DNA from 2 places in the Pantoea sp. X-Soil-ISGK-275 genome. Region 1 is predicted to be linked to the other one. Evidence: predicted binding sites of a transcription regulator. Region 1 holds the regulator's gene; the other holds the start of a gene.
What was found. The regulator PhoB, encoded in region 1, activates phosphate uptake and scavenging genes when phosphate is short. The targets are predictions, from matches to a motif close to CTGTCATAAAACTGNCNNAT.

Region 1 (7,354 bases):
GCCGTAGCGCGCAATGAACAGTTGACGTTCGTCGATCTGCATCGGGCGGCTCATCGCGCCCAATTGTGCAGCACCGGCGGCCAGCGCGGTCGGTGCGGTAGACGATCCCGCCGCCTGCACCTGAACGTTCACGCCTGGCGACTGGCGGCTAAAATCCTCGCCCCACAGGGTCATCAGATAACCCAACGTATCCGATCCGACGCTGCTCAGATTGCCGGTTAGCATGGTTTGTTGGCCGTGTGCCAAAGCAGAGCAAAGCAGCGAGAGGGATAGCAACAGCGATTTCATGGGCGATTCCGCAATTTAATGAGACGCCTATTCTGGAGCGGCGTGATTTATCGCGCAATAAATTGCGTAAGGGTTGTCAGTTAAGCGCGAAGCGGTCGCCATAAATGGCAACCCTACGAAAATCCCGTAGGGTGCGCATTTATGCGCACCTGGTCGCCATAAATGGCGACCCTACGAGACTTGTAGCGATGGCGAGTCAAAATTATGCCTTTATGGTGCAGCGCGGGTGTTGAGGCGACATCCCAAACCGCTGAACGATTGAGGGATTCCAGGGCGAGCCGCATGGATGCGGCGAGAGGTGGCGCTGAGCAGGAGCGAATCGCCACCGGTCCGTCAGGAATCGTGAATGAGTGAAGGTACCGCGCAGCGGCGGGTTGGGCTGGCGCAAGGCCCGGGAGTGCAGAGGGCGCGGCCAGGCGCTCTCTGCTCGGTCGCCGCACAAGGGTGCTGCAACTGCCTCAGCTTAGGGCGAACGAAAGCCGCTCTGTGCTTAACTGAGCGGCATTACGCCATGGATGTGCAAACCTTAATTAACCTGCGCTTGCAGCGCGCTAGCCACAATCAAGCGTGGCGGCAGCAGGAAGCTGAAACAGGTTTCCTGATGCGGCACGCTGGTGATCTCGAGCCGCGCATTATGATGGCCCAGCGCGTGCTTCACGATTGCCAGCCCCAACCCGCTGCCGCCGGTGGCGCGTGAACGCGCTTTGTCCACGCGGTAGAAGCGTTCTGTAAGGCGCGGCAGATGCTGTTCGCTGATGCCCGGCCCGTCATCGCACACCTTAAACTGCGCGCCTTGTTTGGTACGCAACCAGCTGATGTCGATGCGCGTGCCATCCGGCGTGTGATTCACCGCGTTGTAGACCAGGTTGGAAATGGCGCTACGCAACTGCTCATCGTTGCCGAACACTTTCAGGTGCGGATCGGTATGGAAATGGATGGTGTGACGTCCCTGGCTCAGCGTTTCCGCTTCACGCTGCAATAGCAGCAGCATGCCCGGCACATCCACCGTCTCTTTCAGATCGATGGCTGGCGCCGCTTCGATACGCGACAAGGTCAGCAACTGCTTCACCAGGCTGTCCATGCGGCGCGTCTGCTCTTGCATAGTATGTAACGCCTTGCTGCGCGTGCGCTCGTTCATTACCGCGTCGTCCATCATTTCCAGATAGCCCTGCAATACCGTTAACGGCGTGCGCAGTTCATGACTGACGTTGGCAAAGAAGTTGCGCCGCGCGCCTTCCAGCTGGTGCATCTGGGTGACATCACGCGCCACCATCAGCCACTGTCCTTCGCTGTAAGGCATCACGCGGAATTCCATATGATGCTGATTATTAAGGATCTGCGTCAGCGGTGTGTCGAACTTGCGCTGGCGGATATAGCGGGAGAATTCAGGATAACGCAGTAAATTGAGGATGTTCTGGCCGTTATCTTCCGGCCAGCGCAGGCCAAGATGCTGCTGCGCCAAGCCGTTGCACCAGAAAATGGTGCCCTCTTCGGTGGTCAGCACCACCGCATCCGGCAGCGATTCGGCACCGCTGCGGAAACGTTTGATCAGATTGCCCAGCTCGCGGCGGCGACGCCGGTTGCGCAACTGCATCTGATACAGGCCATAAAACAGCGGTTCCCAGCTGCCGCGTCCGGTGGGCGGCGTCATTGAACGATCGACCCACAACCAGTGCGACAGACGCATCAGATTGCTGAAGTGCCAGAACATCACGCCGGTCACCGCAATCAGCAGTAACCACGGCAGATATCCGAACAACAGACCCAACACCAGCGCAGGTAAACAGACCAGCGCCAGCTCGGTCAACAATCTCTTCCAGGAGAGTCGTTCCAGCACGGTAAAAACTCCGTTTACGTTTAGTAGCGGGCAGAGAAACGATACCCTGTTCCGCGAACGGTTTGAACCATGCGATCGTGGCCGGTCAATTCCAGCGCTTTACGTAAACGGCGAATATGCACATCGACGGTGCGATCTTCGACATACACATTGGTGCCCCAAACGTGGTTCAGCAGCTGTTCGCGGCTGTACACGCGTTCCGGGTGCGTCATAAAGAAGTGCAGCAGTTTGTATTCGGTCGGCCCCATCTCCAGCGGCGTGGTTTCCGACATCACGCGATGTGAGGATGGATCAAGGCTCAGGCCCTGCATCTCAATCACCTCTTCCACCGCCATCGGTGAAATACGGCGCATCACCGCTTTAATACGCGCCATCAGCTCTTTGGGTGAGAATGGCTTGGTGATGTAATCATCCGCGCCCACTTCCAGACCGCGCACGCGATCCTCTTCTTCACCGCGCGCCGTCAGCATCATCACCGGGATGTCACGCGTCATGGCTTCACGCTTCAAATGCTTAATAAACTGAATTCCGCTGCCGCCGGGCAACATCCAGTCCAGCAGAATTAAATCAGGCCAGGGTTCGATCAGCTTACTAATCGCGCTGTCATAATCTTCCGCCTCAATAGGCTGGTAATCATTCTGTTCCAGCACGAAACATAACATTTCACGGATGGGAGCTTCGTCTTCCACAACCAAAATGCGCTTAGCCATTGTAACTCCTGCTAGTGTGACAACGTGTCACGGGGATTTGCGGCGCCATTATGCGTCAGTTTTGTGACACTTTTATGAAAAAGCCGCCCTAAGATAGATAGATAAAAAACAGAAATGTCACAATAAAAATCTGCTTTTTTTCTTTGTGATCTTAAGTGGTTATAATTCGCCTTCGCTAAACAGAGCACGGAGCAAACATGCGCATCATTCACACCGCTGACTGGCATCTCGGTCAGTTCTTTTACAGCAAAAGTCGCGCGCGGGAACATCAGGCGTTTCTCGACTGGCTGCTGGATCAGATTGTGCAGCATCAGGTGGATGCGCTGATTATCGCGGGTGATCTGTTTGATACCGGTTCGCCGCCGAGCTACGCGCGTGAAATGTTTAACCGTTTTGTGGTGGCGCTGCAGCCAAGCGGCTGTCAATTGGTGGTGCTGGCGGGCAATCACGATTCGGTGGCGACGCTGAATGAATCACGCGAGCTGCTGGCCTGCCTGAATACGCAGGTGATCACCAGCGCCACGCCGCAGGGAGAACAACAGGTGTTAACCCTGAAGCAGCGCGATGGCGTGCCGGGTGCGCTGCTGTGCGCCATTCCTTTTCTGCGTCCGCGCGACATTCTGCGCAGCCAGGCTGGCCAATCCGGTCGCGAAAAACAGATCTCGCTGCTGGAGGCGATCGAGCAGCATTATCAGCGCTGTTTCGCCGCCGCGCAGTCAATAAACAGCGCGCTGCCGATCATCGCCACCGGCCATCTCACCACCGTTGGCGTCACTAAAAGCGATTCGGTGCGCGACATCTATATCGGCACGCTGGATGCCTTCCCGGCGCAGGCGTTTCCGCCAGCGGATTACATCGCGCTTGGTCACATCCATCGCGCCCAGCGCATCGCCAACAGCGAACATATTCGTTACAGCGGCTCACCAATTCCGCTCAGTTTTGATGAGCTTGGTCGCGACAAAAGCGTCTTCCTGCTGGAGTTTTCCGACAAGCTTAAGGACGTGACGCCGCTGATCATTCCGCACTTCCAGCCGATGCAGATGCTGAAAGGCTCGATGGCGGAGATTGAACATCAGCTGGCGCAGTTCAGCGAGAGCACCAGCGAGCTGCCGACCTGGCTGGATATTGAGATCACCACCCAGGAATACCTCAGCGATCTGCAACGTCGCATTGAAGCGCTGACCGAAAATCTTCCGGTCGAAGTGCTGCTGGTGCGCCGCAGCCGCGAACAGCGGCAGCGCAGCCTCGAACGGCTGGAGAACGAAACCCTGAGCGAATTAAAAGTGGAAGAAGTGTTTGCCCGCCGACTGGCGCAGGAAGATCAGCTGGATGCTGAGCAAGCAGAACAGTTAACGCAGCTGTTCCGCACCCAGCTTGCCGCGCTGGAGAATCCATCCGCATGAAAATTTTGACGTTACGTTTTAAGAACCTCAATGCGCTGCGCGGCGAATGGTTTATCGATTTCCGCCGTGAGCCCTTTGCCAGCAACGGATTGTTTGCCATCACCGGCGCCACCGGCGCGGGCAAAACCACCTTACTCGATGCAATTTGCCTGGCGCTCTATCACCAAACGCCGCGCCTCGGCACGCTGTCGCAAACCCAGAATGAGCTGATCACGCGCGACACCGCCGAGTGTCTGGCAGAAGTGGAGTTTGAGATCAAAGGCGAAGCCTGGCGCGCCTTCTGGAGCCAGAACCGCGCGCGCGGCCAGGCCGACGGCAAATTGCAGGCGCCGCGCGTCGAGCTGGCGCGCATGGCGGATAATCAGATCATCGCTGATAAAGTCGGCGACAAGCTGAAAGCGATTGAAACCCTGTCGGGGCTCGATTTCGCCCGCTTTACCCGCTCGATGATGCTGTCACAAGGCCAGTTTGCCGCCTTCTTGAATGCCAAACCCGGCGAACGCGCCGAGCTGCTGGAAGAGCTGACCGGCACCGAGATCTACGGACAAATCTCGGTGCAGATCTACGAACGCTGGCGCACCGCGCGCAGCGAGCTGGATACGCTGCGCGCCCGCGCCGGTGGCATGTGGCTGCTTGATGAAGCGCGCCGCGCAGAATTGACGCAGCAGCTGGCGGAACTCGGCGCGCAGGAGAAAATTCTCAGCGAACAGCTGACGCTGGCGCAGCATCAGCAGCAATGGCTGGTGCAGCAGCAACAGCTAACGCAGGAACAGCAGCAGGCCGAACAGACGCTGCTTGCCGCGCAACAGGCCTGGCAGCAGGCAGATGGCGATCGTCAGCGGCTGGCGCGCGCCGAACCGGCAGAAAAACTGCGCGAGAAGTTGCAGCAGCGCGAACAGCTGCAGGGCGATCTCCGCATGCTGGAACAGCAATCGCAGCAGCTGCAGGCGCAACAACAGCAGGCCAAAACCGCGCTGCAACAGGGCGAAAGCCATTATCAGGCCGCGCAGCAGGCGCGCGAGCAGGCGATACAGCAACAGCAGCAGCTCGAAACGCTGCTGACCGAGCAGGTTATCCCGCTCGATCAACGCATTACCACCACCTCGCAGCAATTGGATGAACAGCAGCGGCTGCATCTGCAGCAACAACAGGCGCTGCAAACCAGCCAAACCGCGCTCAGCCAGCAACAGCAGGTAAGTGAACGTTTACAACAGCAGCTAGTGCAGCAGCAGGAATTCCGCACTCGCGAAGCTGCCGTCGCCGATTGGGGCGCAGAACTGACGCGCTGGCAGGCGGAGATCGCCCGGCTGGATGAGCGCGAGCAGACGCTGACGCAGCTCATCGCGCAGCAGCAACAGCAGCGCAGCCAGCTGGAGCAGCATCAGCAGGCTCAGGCTCAGCGTGAAAAGGCGGCGCAACCGTTGCAGCAAGCCGAAGCGCAGGCCGCGCAGCAGCGTCTGCAAGCGGAGCAAGCACTGACTTCGCTTGAGGCCGAGATCACCAGCGCCAGCCTGCGTGCCGCCCTGACGCAGCATCAATCACAGCGTTCTGCACGCCAGCAGCTCAGCCTGCTCGCCGCGCAGTGGCGCGCGTTGCAGCCGCAGCGGTTGCAGCGTCAGCAGAAACTGGCGCAGCTCCAGCAGCAGCATTTGCTTGACGAACAAGCGTTGCAGGCGCTGCGCGACGAGTACAAACGGGAACATCAGGCGCTGCTCGATGTGCGCAAAATCTGCGAGCTGGAGCGCACCATCGCCCAGCTGGCCGACGAGCGCGCCAAATTGCAGCCGGATCAGCCCTGCCCGCTGTGCGGCTCGTGTCAGCATCCGGCAATCGCGCAATATCAACAGCTTGAACCCGGCGCCAATCAGCAGCGTTTAACTGAGCTGGAAACGCGCGTGGCACAGCTGAAAGAGTCCGGCACCGCCAAAGGTGAGCAGCAGAAGCTGTCGCTGCAACAGCAGCAGGCGTTGCAGCAGGAAATCGCTGATTACGACCAGCAGCTGGCGACGGTGAACACCCAATGGCAAGCGCTGAGCGGTGAGCTGGCACTTACCTGCACGCTGGAGCAACAGGACGACTTTACGCAATGGCAACAGCAGCAGGATGCACAGGAACAAACTCAGCTGCAGCAGCTCCAGACGCGGGAAAATGCCGCGCGTGCGCTGCAGCAGGCGAAGGATGCGCATCTGCAACAGCAGCAGCTGTGGCAGCAGCATCAAAATCAACAGCAACTGGCGCTTCAGCAGATCGTTAGCACGCAGCAGACGCTGGATGAAATCAGCCAGCGTGAGACCCGCGAGCGCAGCGCCATGCAGCAACTGGCGCAGCAGCTTGAACAACAGTTAGCGCAGCATCAGCTCAGTTTGCCAGACGCGGCTGAGCGGGAAAGCTGGCTCCACAGGCTACAGCAGCGCTGGAGCGCATGGCAGGAAAATGAGCGCTTACACGGCGAGTTGCAGCCGCAGCTGGCAAAAGCCGAAAGCGAGCGCAGCAGCCTGCAGCAGAATCTGGCGCGTGAACAGCAGCGGCTGGATGAGCTGCAGCAGACGCTCAGCGCGCTGCAACAGCAGCGCCAGCAGCAGCAAGAACAGCGTCAGCAGCTGTTTGGCGATCGTCGGGTGGCGGAAGCCCGACAGCAGCAGCACGCCGCGCTACAACAGTGTGAACAGGCGCTGGCGCAGCAGCTACAGCAGTGGCAGCAGGCGCAAAGCTCGCTGCACAGTCTGAATGGCCAGTGTGAGCAGATCGCGGCGCAGCAACACACTTTGCGTGAACGCGCTGCCGCAGCCGAAAGCGCCTTCCTCGCCGCGCTGCAGCAGAGTGATTTTGCCGATGAAACGGCGCTGCGTGCCGCCCTGCTGGATGAGCGCGAGGTGCATGAACTGCGCCAACAGTTACAGGTGCTCGATCAGCAGCGCCAGCAGCAACTCACCCTCAGCGAGCAGCTCACGCAGCGCTGCACCGCGCATCAGCAGCAGCGCCCGGCCGATCTCAGCGATGAAGTCGCCGCCACGATTCAGCAACAGCTGGAACAGCTGCGCATGACCTTGCGTGACAACGCCCGTCAACAGGGCGAAGCGCAGCAGCAGTTGCACAGCGATGCACAACAGCGTTTA
Region 2 (7,354 bases), 870 kb from region 1:
GTGGCCGAGCGCCAGCGCTTCGTCGACTTCATCCAGCAGTTGGGTCCAGGTCAGTTTGAACTGCTGGCCTTGCGTGAATTCCGGCACCATATAGTGATAGTTGGTGTTGAACCATTTAGTCATTTCCGCCGCTGCCGCCGGTGTACCGCTTGGTGCGCGGCCACGACCAAGACGGAACAGCGTGTCGAGATCAACGGATCCATCTTTGTTCTGGTGGCGTGCGGGCACGTTACCCAGCAGCAGGCTGGTTGTCAGCACGTGATCGTACCAGGCAAAATCACCGACCGGCAACAGATCGACTCCCGCCTCTTTCTGCTGTTGCCAGTGACGGGCGCGCAGTTCGCGCCCCACCGCCAGCAGCTCTTCCTGTGAGCTTTTACCTGCCCAGTAGCTTTCCTGTGCTTTTTTCAATTCACGACGCAATCCAACGCGAGGGAAACCGAGAGTGTGGTTCAGAATGGTCATTTTCTGTTCTCCAGATATTCTTAACTGAGTAGGGTGCAGAGATGTTTAGCCGTCCAGATGTTTACACCGCCATAATCTGCGGGTACTGTATGTTCCTCAAGCGCAATTTGTTCAATCTCGATGTGAAGGATTCTCATGATCGAACTCAAACACCTGCGGACGCTGCAGGCGTTACGGAACACCGGCTCGTTAGCCGCCGCCGCCTCACAGCTTCATCAGACGCAATCGGCGTTGTCTCACCAGTTCAGCGATCTGGAGCAGCGGCTGGGCTTTCGTCTGTTTGTGCGCAAAAGCCAGCCGCTGCGTTTTACGCCGCAGGGAGAGATTTTGCTGCAGTTGGCCGAGCAGGTTTTGCCGCAGATTCAACAGGCTTTGCAGGCGTGTCATGAGCCGCATCAGGCCACGTTGCGTATCGCCATTGAGTGTCACAGCTGTATTCAGTGGCTGACGCCTGCGCTGAATAATTTCCGCCAGAGCTGGCCGCAGGTAGTGATGGATTTCAAATCCGGTGTGACCTTTGATCCGCAACCCGCATTGCAGCAGGGCGAGTTGGATGTGGTGTTGACCTCCGATATTCTGCCGCGCAGCGGATTGTTCTATTCACCGATGTTCGATTTTGAAGTGCGTTTGGTGATGGCACCGGATCATCCATTGGCGCAGCTTGAGCATATTTCCCCGGAAGATATGGCCGATGAGGTATTGATGATCTATCCGGTTCAGCGTCAGCGTTTAGATGTGTGGCGCCATTTCCTGCAGCCTGCGGGCGTAAGCCCGGCTTTGAAGAGCGTGGACAATACGCTGTTACTGATTCAAATGGTGTCGGCACGCATGGGCATCGCCGCGCTGCCACATTGGGTGGTCGAGAATTTTGAGCAGCAAGGTTTGGTGGTGACCAAGACTTTGGGTGATGGCCTGTGGAGCCGCCTGTATGCCGCCGTACGCGAAGGCGAGCAGCGTCAGCCGGTGATGGAAGCCTTTGTGCGGTTTGCCCGTCAGCACGCCTGTGAACATCTGCCCTTCGTGCGCGATGCCGCGCGTCCCGGCTCACTGCAAACCCTCTCATCCTGATGTTGTTGGGCGGCGAAGGTCGCCCGCGCTGTTATCCCTGTCCCGCCTGCTCTATAATGCGCCGCCTCAACCCGCGACCAAGAGAGTTTCACCATGATGAGTAACGATGTTCTGCGCAGCGTGCGCTATATGCTTGATTTGAGCGATAGCAAAGTGGTGGAGATTTTTGCCTTAGCGGGGAGTGAAGTGCCGCTGGAAGACGTGCAGGCGTGGATGAAGAAGGATGACGATGCTGCGTTTCGTAAGCTGCCGGATGTGTTGATGGGTTATTTCCTCAACGGTCTGATTTTTTACCGTCGCGGTAAGAGTGAAGATGCGCCCGCGCCTTCGATTGAGCGCCGCATGAATAACAACATTTTCATGAAGAAATTGCGTATCGCGTTTGAGCTGAAGACCACCGATATCCCGGATGTGCTGCTGAAAGCGAACTTTAAGATTTCACAGGCTGAGGTTGGCGCGATTTTCCGCAATCCAGACCATAAGAATTTCCGCGAATGCGGTGACCAGATTCTGCGTAATTTCCTGAAAGGTTTGACGATGATTCATCGTCCCGGTCCGGCTAAGAAAGCGTAATCGCTTCTTTGTTCGAGCCGGGTCAGGGATAGCGCGGCAGATCGCAAAGAGTAACCACTTCCCTGTGGATCAGCCTCGCCATCCATGGCTCGGATGCTTTGCTTCTCTGCCGCGCTATCCCCTCCCTTTCGGCCTAGGCGTGGCTTTTGGTGGTCTTGCCGAGCACCCAGCGTTTATGTACGTACAGGGATGCAAAAATCACGGCGGCACCGGCGATAAAACTTGGCCAATGCGGTTTCTCCTGCCAGATCGCCAGATTCACCAGCAAGCCAGCAGGCACATGCATGTTGTTCATAATACCCAACGTGCCAGCATCCACCTGCGTCGCACCGTAGTTCCACATGAAGTAGCCCAATCCTGAAGCCGCCACGCCCAGCCACACCAGAATGCCCCACTGCAGCGAGGTGGTGGGCAGTTTGTTCGGATTGCCCCACAAGCTCCACGCGATTACCGCGATGATCACTGCGCCCAGATAGAACCACGAAAACGCGGTGTGCTGCGGCATCGGACGGGTTTCCTGCAGACGCTTGTAGCCCACCATGCCGATGGCGAAGCAGATATTTGCCGCCTGCACCAGCAGCAAGCCGAACCAGAAATGATCGCTGACTTTGTCGTAACGAATAATCGCCGCACCAATGACCGCCAGCAATGCGCTGAAAGCATAGCCGATACGCAGCGGACGTCGGCTGAGCAAATCGTAGATCAGCGTGACGTACAGCGGCGTCATCACAGTGAACAGCAGGAATTCGGTCACGCTCAGATAGAGATAGGCTTCAAAGCTCAGCAGGTACATGATGCCGAGCTGCAGCATGCCCACCAGCATATACAGCAGGATGGTGGAAGCACGATATCCGCGCCAGCGCAGGAACGGCAAGAAGACGATGGCGGCGAGCGCCAGACGCATTAACACAGAGAACCAGGAATCCACCTGACCTGCGAGGTATTCCCCGATTAAACTGAAGGAAAAAGCCCACAGAATGGTGGTAACGATCAGTAACGGCACGGTAACGATCTCAAAATGAACAGTGGCGTTAGTGTAAACAAACTGTCGCGATTGGCGTGAACTATCTGGTTTACGATTGTACAAAATGACGACAATTAGTTTTAACTGATCGCCTATTCGCCTGGATAAAAATGCGCGAAATACAACATTTCCTGGTTTTTATCGCTCTCTAATGTCATAAAACTGTAACATATGTGTCACATGTCACAGTAACCGCGCGTGACCATCACTATCCTTTGCGCGAAATGGAAACTTCGCTTTTCCATTTTTAACGTCTGTTGCTTTTGCCCCAACCTGCTGGGAATCCATAACTATATTGCGCCCTGGAGGGCCACACTCATGTTGAGTATCTTCAAACCTGCACCGCATCGCCCGCAAGTGGCCGATGATCGTGTCGATCCACTCTATCGTCGCCTGCGCTGGCAAATTTTCCTGGGAATATTTTTTGGCTATGCCGCCTACTATTTGGTGCGTAAGAACTTTGCGCTGGCGATGCCTTATCTGGTGGAACAAGGTTTTTCGCGCGGCGATCTCGGCTTTGCGCTCTCGGGCATTTCCATCGCTTACGGATTCTCAAAATTCATTATGGGTTCGGTATCGGACCGCTCGAATCCACGCGTATTTTTGCCCGCCGGATTAATTCTCGCTGCGGCGGTGATGCTGGTGATGGGGTTCGTGCCGTGGGCCACCTCCAGCATCATGGTGATGTTTGTGCTGCTGTTCCTGTGCGGTTGGTTCCAGGGCATGGGCTGGCCGCCGTGCGGGCGTACCATGGTGCACTGGTGGTCGCAGAAAGAGCGCGGCGGAATCGTATCGGTGTGGAACTGCGCGCATAACGTCGGTGGCGGTATTCCTCCGCTGCTGTTCCTGCTTGGCATGGCGTGGTTTAACGACTGGAAAGCCGCGCTGTATATGCCGGCGTTTGGCGCCATTCTCATCGCCATTATCGCCTTTGCCTTGATGCGCGACACGCCGCAATCCTGCGGTTTGCCGCCAATTGAAGCGTGGAAGAATGATTATCCGCCGGATTACAACGAGGAGCACGAGCAGGAGCTGACGGCGAAGCAGATTTTCATGCAGTACATTCTGCCCAATAAGCTGCTGTGGTACATCGCACTGGCGAACGTGTTTGTGTACCTGCTGCGTTACGGCATTCTCGACTGGTCGCCGACCTACCTGAAAGAGGTGAAGCACTTCACACTGGATAAATCCTCGTGGGCCTACTTCTTCTATGAATATGCCGGTATTCCCGGCACGCTGCTGTGCGGCTGGATGTCGGACAAAGTGTTCCGCGGCAACCGTGGCGCAACCGGCGTGTTCTTTATGACGCTGGTGACCATCGCCACCGTGGTGTACTGGCTGAACCCGCCAGGCAATCCAGGCATCGACATGCTGTGCATGATTGTGATCGGCTTCCTGATTTACGGTCCGGTGATGTTGATTGGCTTGCACGCGCTGGAGCTGGCGCCGAAAAAAGCGGCCGGAACGGCAGCGGGCTTTACCGGGCTGTTTGGCTATCTCGGCGGATCGGTAGCGGCCAGTGCCATTGTCGGTTATACCGTGGATTACTTCGGCTGGGACGGCGGATTTATTGTGATGATTGGCGGATCGGTGCTGGCGGTAATTCTGCTGCTGCTCACCATGGTCAGTGAACATAAGCACAAGAAACAGCTGGAATAACCAGAACGGGCCGGTGATAACCGGCCCATTTTTTTAGGCGAGGAACAATTTACGCAGCGTGTGCGGTACGGCGTCATCCGCGTTGCTGCCAATCACGTCCAGCGTCGGCAAGGTATCTTTCAGGCGCTGCTGTGCATTACGCATGATGCAGCCTTTGCCTGACATGCTGAGCATCTCCACATCATTCATGCCGTCGCCGAAGGCTATGCACGCTTTCAGCGAGTGGCCGAGCTGCTTCGCTACCGCTTCCAGCGCGTGACCTTTGGAAACGCCGCCCGCCATCACTTCCAGGCACGTTGGCAACGAGAAGCTGACATTCACGCGATCGCCCCAGCGCGCTTCAATCGCCTGCTCCATTGGAACCAGGCGCTCCGGATCTTCGCAGGTGAAGAACACTTTGCTGATGCCGTCGGTCGGCAGCATGCCCGGCTGGTAAACCTGATAGTTAAATACCGATTCGCGGAAATAGTCCTGCTCATCTGGGCGATGACGGCTCATGAACCACTCATCGTCGCGATAAACGTGCGTCAGGATGTGCTCGTCATGATATTGCAGGCCATACAAATCGCTGGCGATGTCGGCGTCGAGGTTGTGGCTGAACACCAGCTCACCCTCGGCGTTGTGCACGCGCGCACCATTAGACGTGATCATGTAAGCCGGAATACCGAGCTTATCGCGCATCTGTCCGACGTCGATATAGTGACGGCCGGTGGCAAAAACAAAGTGGATGTCTCGCGCCACCAGTTCCTGCAGCGTAGTGCGAGCGAACGGCGTCAGGCGGTGATCCGGAGAGAGCAGCGTGCCATCCAGGTCGGATGCGACGATGTGATACATGTAAACCTCGGGTGTTGATATCGGAAAGTAAAATTGATTAAGCGTGGCGTTCAAAGAAATCGACCACCGCGTTTAACGCTTCGGCACGCATCGCGTCTGTTTCAAACAGGATCTCATGACGCGCTCCTTTGATCACATACGGCGCGTTGCCCGCGCAGGGATGTCCTGCTTCGGCCATCGCCGTACAAAAGAGATTTTGTGAGCGGTTATCCACCACATCATCTTCACTGGCTTGCAGCAGCAAGGTCGGCGTGGTGATGTTCGCCACCTGATTGAAGATGTCGCGCCCGGCCTGCACGCCTTCGCGCACCCAGTGATAAGTGGGACCACCAACGCGAAGCGCCGGATCGTCGGCGTAAAAACGCAGGTTGCGGCGATAGCGTTCACGGCTGTGCGTCAGGCGGTTGATGCCAAACGGATTGGCGCGCCAGCGCCCGGTGCCCAATGCGTAGCCCTCACGCAGCGCGGGCAGTTTTTCGGTCCAGTCCAGAATGCGGTGCGCCATCCAGTCCGGTAGCGGCAGCACAATGCCAAACATCGGCGCGGAGAATACCGCAGCATGAAACGCCTGCGGTTGACGCGCCAGAAACAGCGCTAAAATCGCGCCGCCCATCGAGTGAGCCAGCACGTAGCGCTGTTGATAATGGTTGCTGACTATCTCTTTCAGATACAGCGTTTCCAGATCGTCAACGTAGTCGCCAAATTCCACCACATGGCCGCGATGCGAATCTTCCAGCAGACGTTCAGATCGTCCCTGACCGCGATGGTCGAGGATCACCACATCGTAGCCGCACATAAACAGGTCGTAAGCCAGTTCAGGATACTTGATATAGCTCTCAATGCGGCCAGGCACGACCAGAATGACACGACGATGTTGCGGTGAGGTGAAACGAACGTAGCGAATCTTCAGGTTGCCGACACCGGTGAATTCACTTTCTTCACGGCGACGCCAGAAGTCGAGCAGCGGACCGGTAGCAAAGGCCGAAAAGCCTCGCTCACGTCCGAGCCAACTCTGTTTATGCTGCTGCATCCGTCCCCCTGAAAAAAACGTGATTCGCGCGCCCGTGCTGCGTAGCGTGCGGCGATTTTCTGTCGTATTGTGTCACACTTCGCTAACTTCAGGGAATGTCACACATGACCATTGAATGGTGGTTAACGTACCTGCTGACCACAACTATCCTCAGCCTTTCACCCGGTTCCGGTGCGATTAACACCATGAGTACCGGTATTAGCCACGGTTATCGCGGCGCGGTTGCATCGATTACCGGCTTGCAGCTTGGCCTGGCGATTCATATTGTGCTGGTCGGCGCCGGTTTGGGTGCGCTGTTTTCCCAATCGATTCTGGCGTTTGAAGTCCTGAAGTGGGCTGGCGCAGCCTATCTGGTGTGGCTGGGCATTCAGCAGTGGCGCTCAGCGGGCGGTATCGATCTCGACGCCGTTGCCAAAGCCATGCCGCGTCGCCGCCTGTTTAAGCGTGCCTTGTTGGTGAACCTCACCAACCCGAAAAGCATCGTGTTTCTTGCCGCGCTGTTCCCGCAGTTTATTCAGCCGCACCAGCCGCAGCTGATGCAATATCTGGTGCTCGGCGTGACCACCATTGTGGTCGATATCATCGTGATGATTGGTTACGCCACGCTGGCAACGCGTATCGCCGGCTGGATTAAAGGACCGAAGCAGATGAAGCTGCTGAACCGCACCTTTGGTGGATTGTTTATGGCGGTGGGCGCGCTG

Region 2: glpT (glycerol-3-phosphate transporter) is a predicted target of PhoB. The motif match lies at 3,282-3,301, and genes of this name have one in related genera.

Annotation. Positions count from the first base shown of each region.
Region 1 is NZ_AP035976.1:1,095,730-1,103,083, reverse strand. It holds gene AC6I8A_RS05010 (PstS family phosphate ABC transporter substrate-binding protein) at 1-288, opposite strand, end outside; gene phoR (phosphate regulon sensor histidine kinase PhoR) at 815-2,125, opposite strand; gene phoB (phosphate response regulator transcription factor PhoB) at 2,146-2,835, opposite strand; gene sbcD (exonuclease subunit SbcD) at 3,033-4,238, shown strand; gene AC6I8A_RS04990 (AAA family ATPase) at 4,235-7,354, shown strand, end outside.
Region 2 is NZ_AP035976.1:228,554-235,907, reverse strand. It holds gene metE (5-methyltetrahydropteroyltriglutamate--homocysteine S-methyltransferase) at 1-465, opposite strand, end outside; gene metR (HTH-type transcriptional regulator MetR) at 601-1,533, shown strand; gene AC6I8A_RS01045 (YehS family protein) at 1,627-2,106, shown strand; gene AC6I8A_RS01040 (carboxylate/amino acid/amine transporter) at 2,240-3,109, opposite strand; gene glpT (glycerol-3-phosphate transporter) at 3,449-4,789, shown strand; gene yigL (sugar/pyridoxal phosphate phosphatase YigL) at 4,823-5,623, opposite strand; gene pldB (lysophospholipase L2) at 5,661-6,653, opposite strand; gene rhtB (homoserine/homoserine lactone efflux protein) at 6,758-7,354, shown strand, end outside.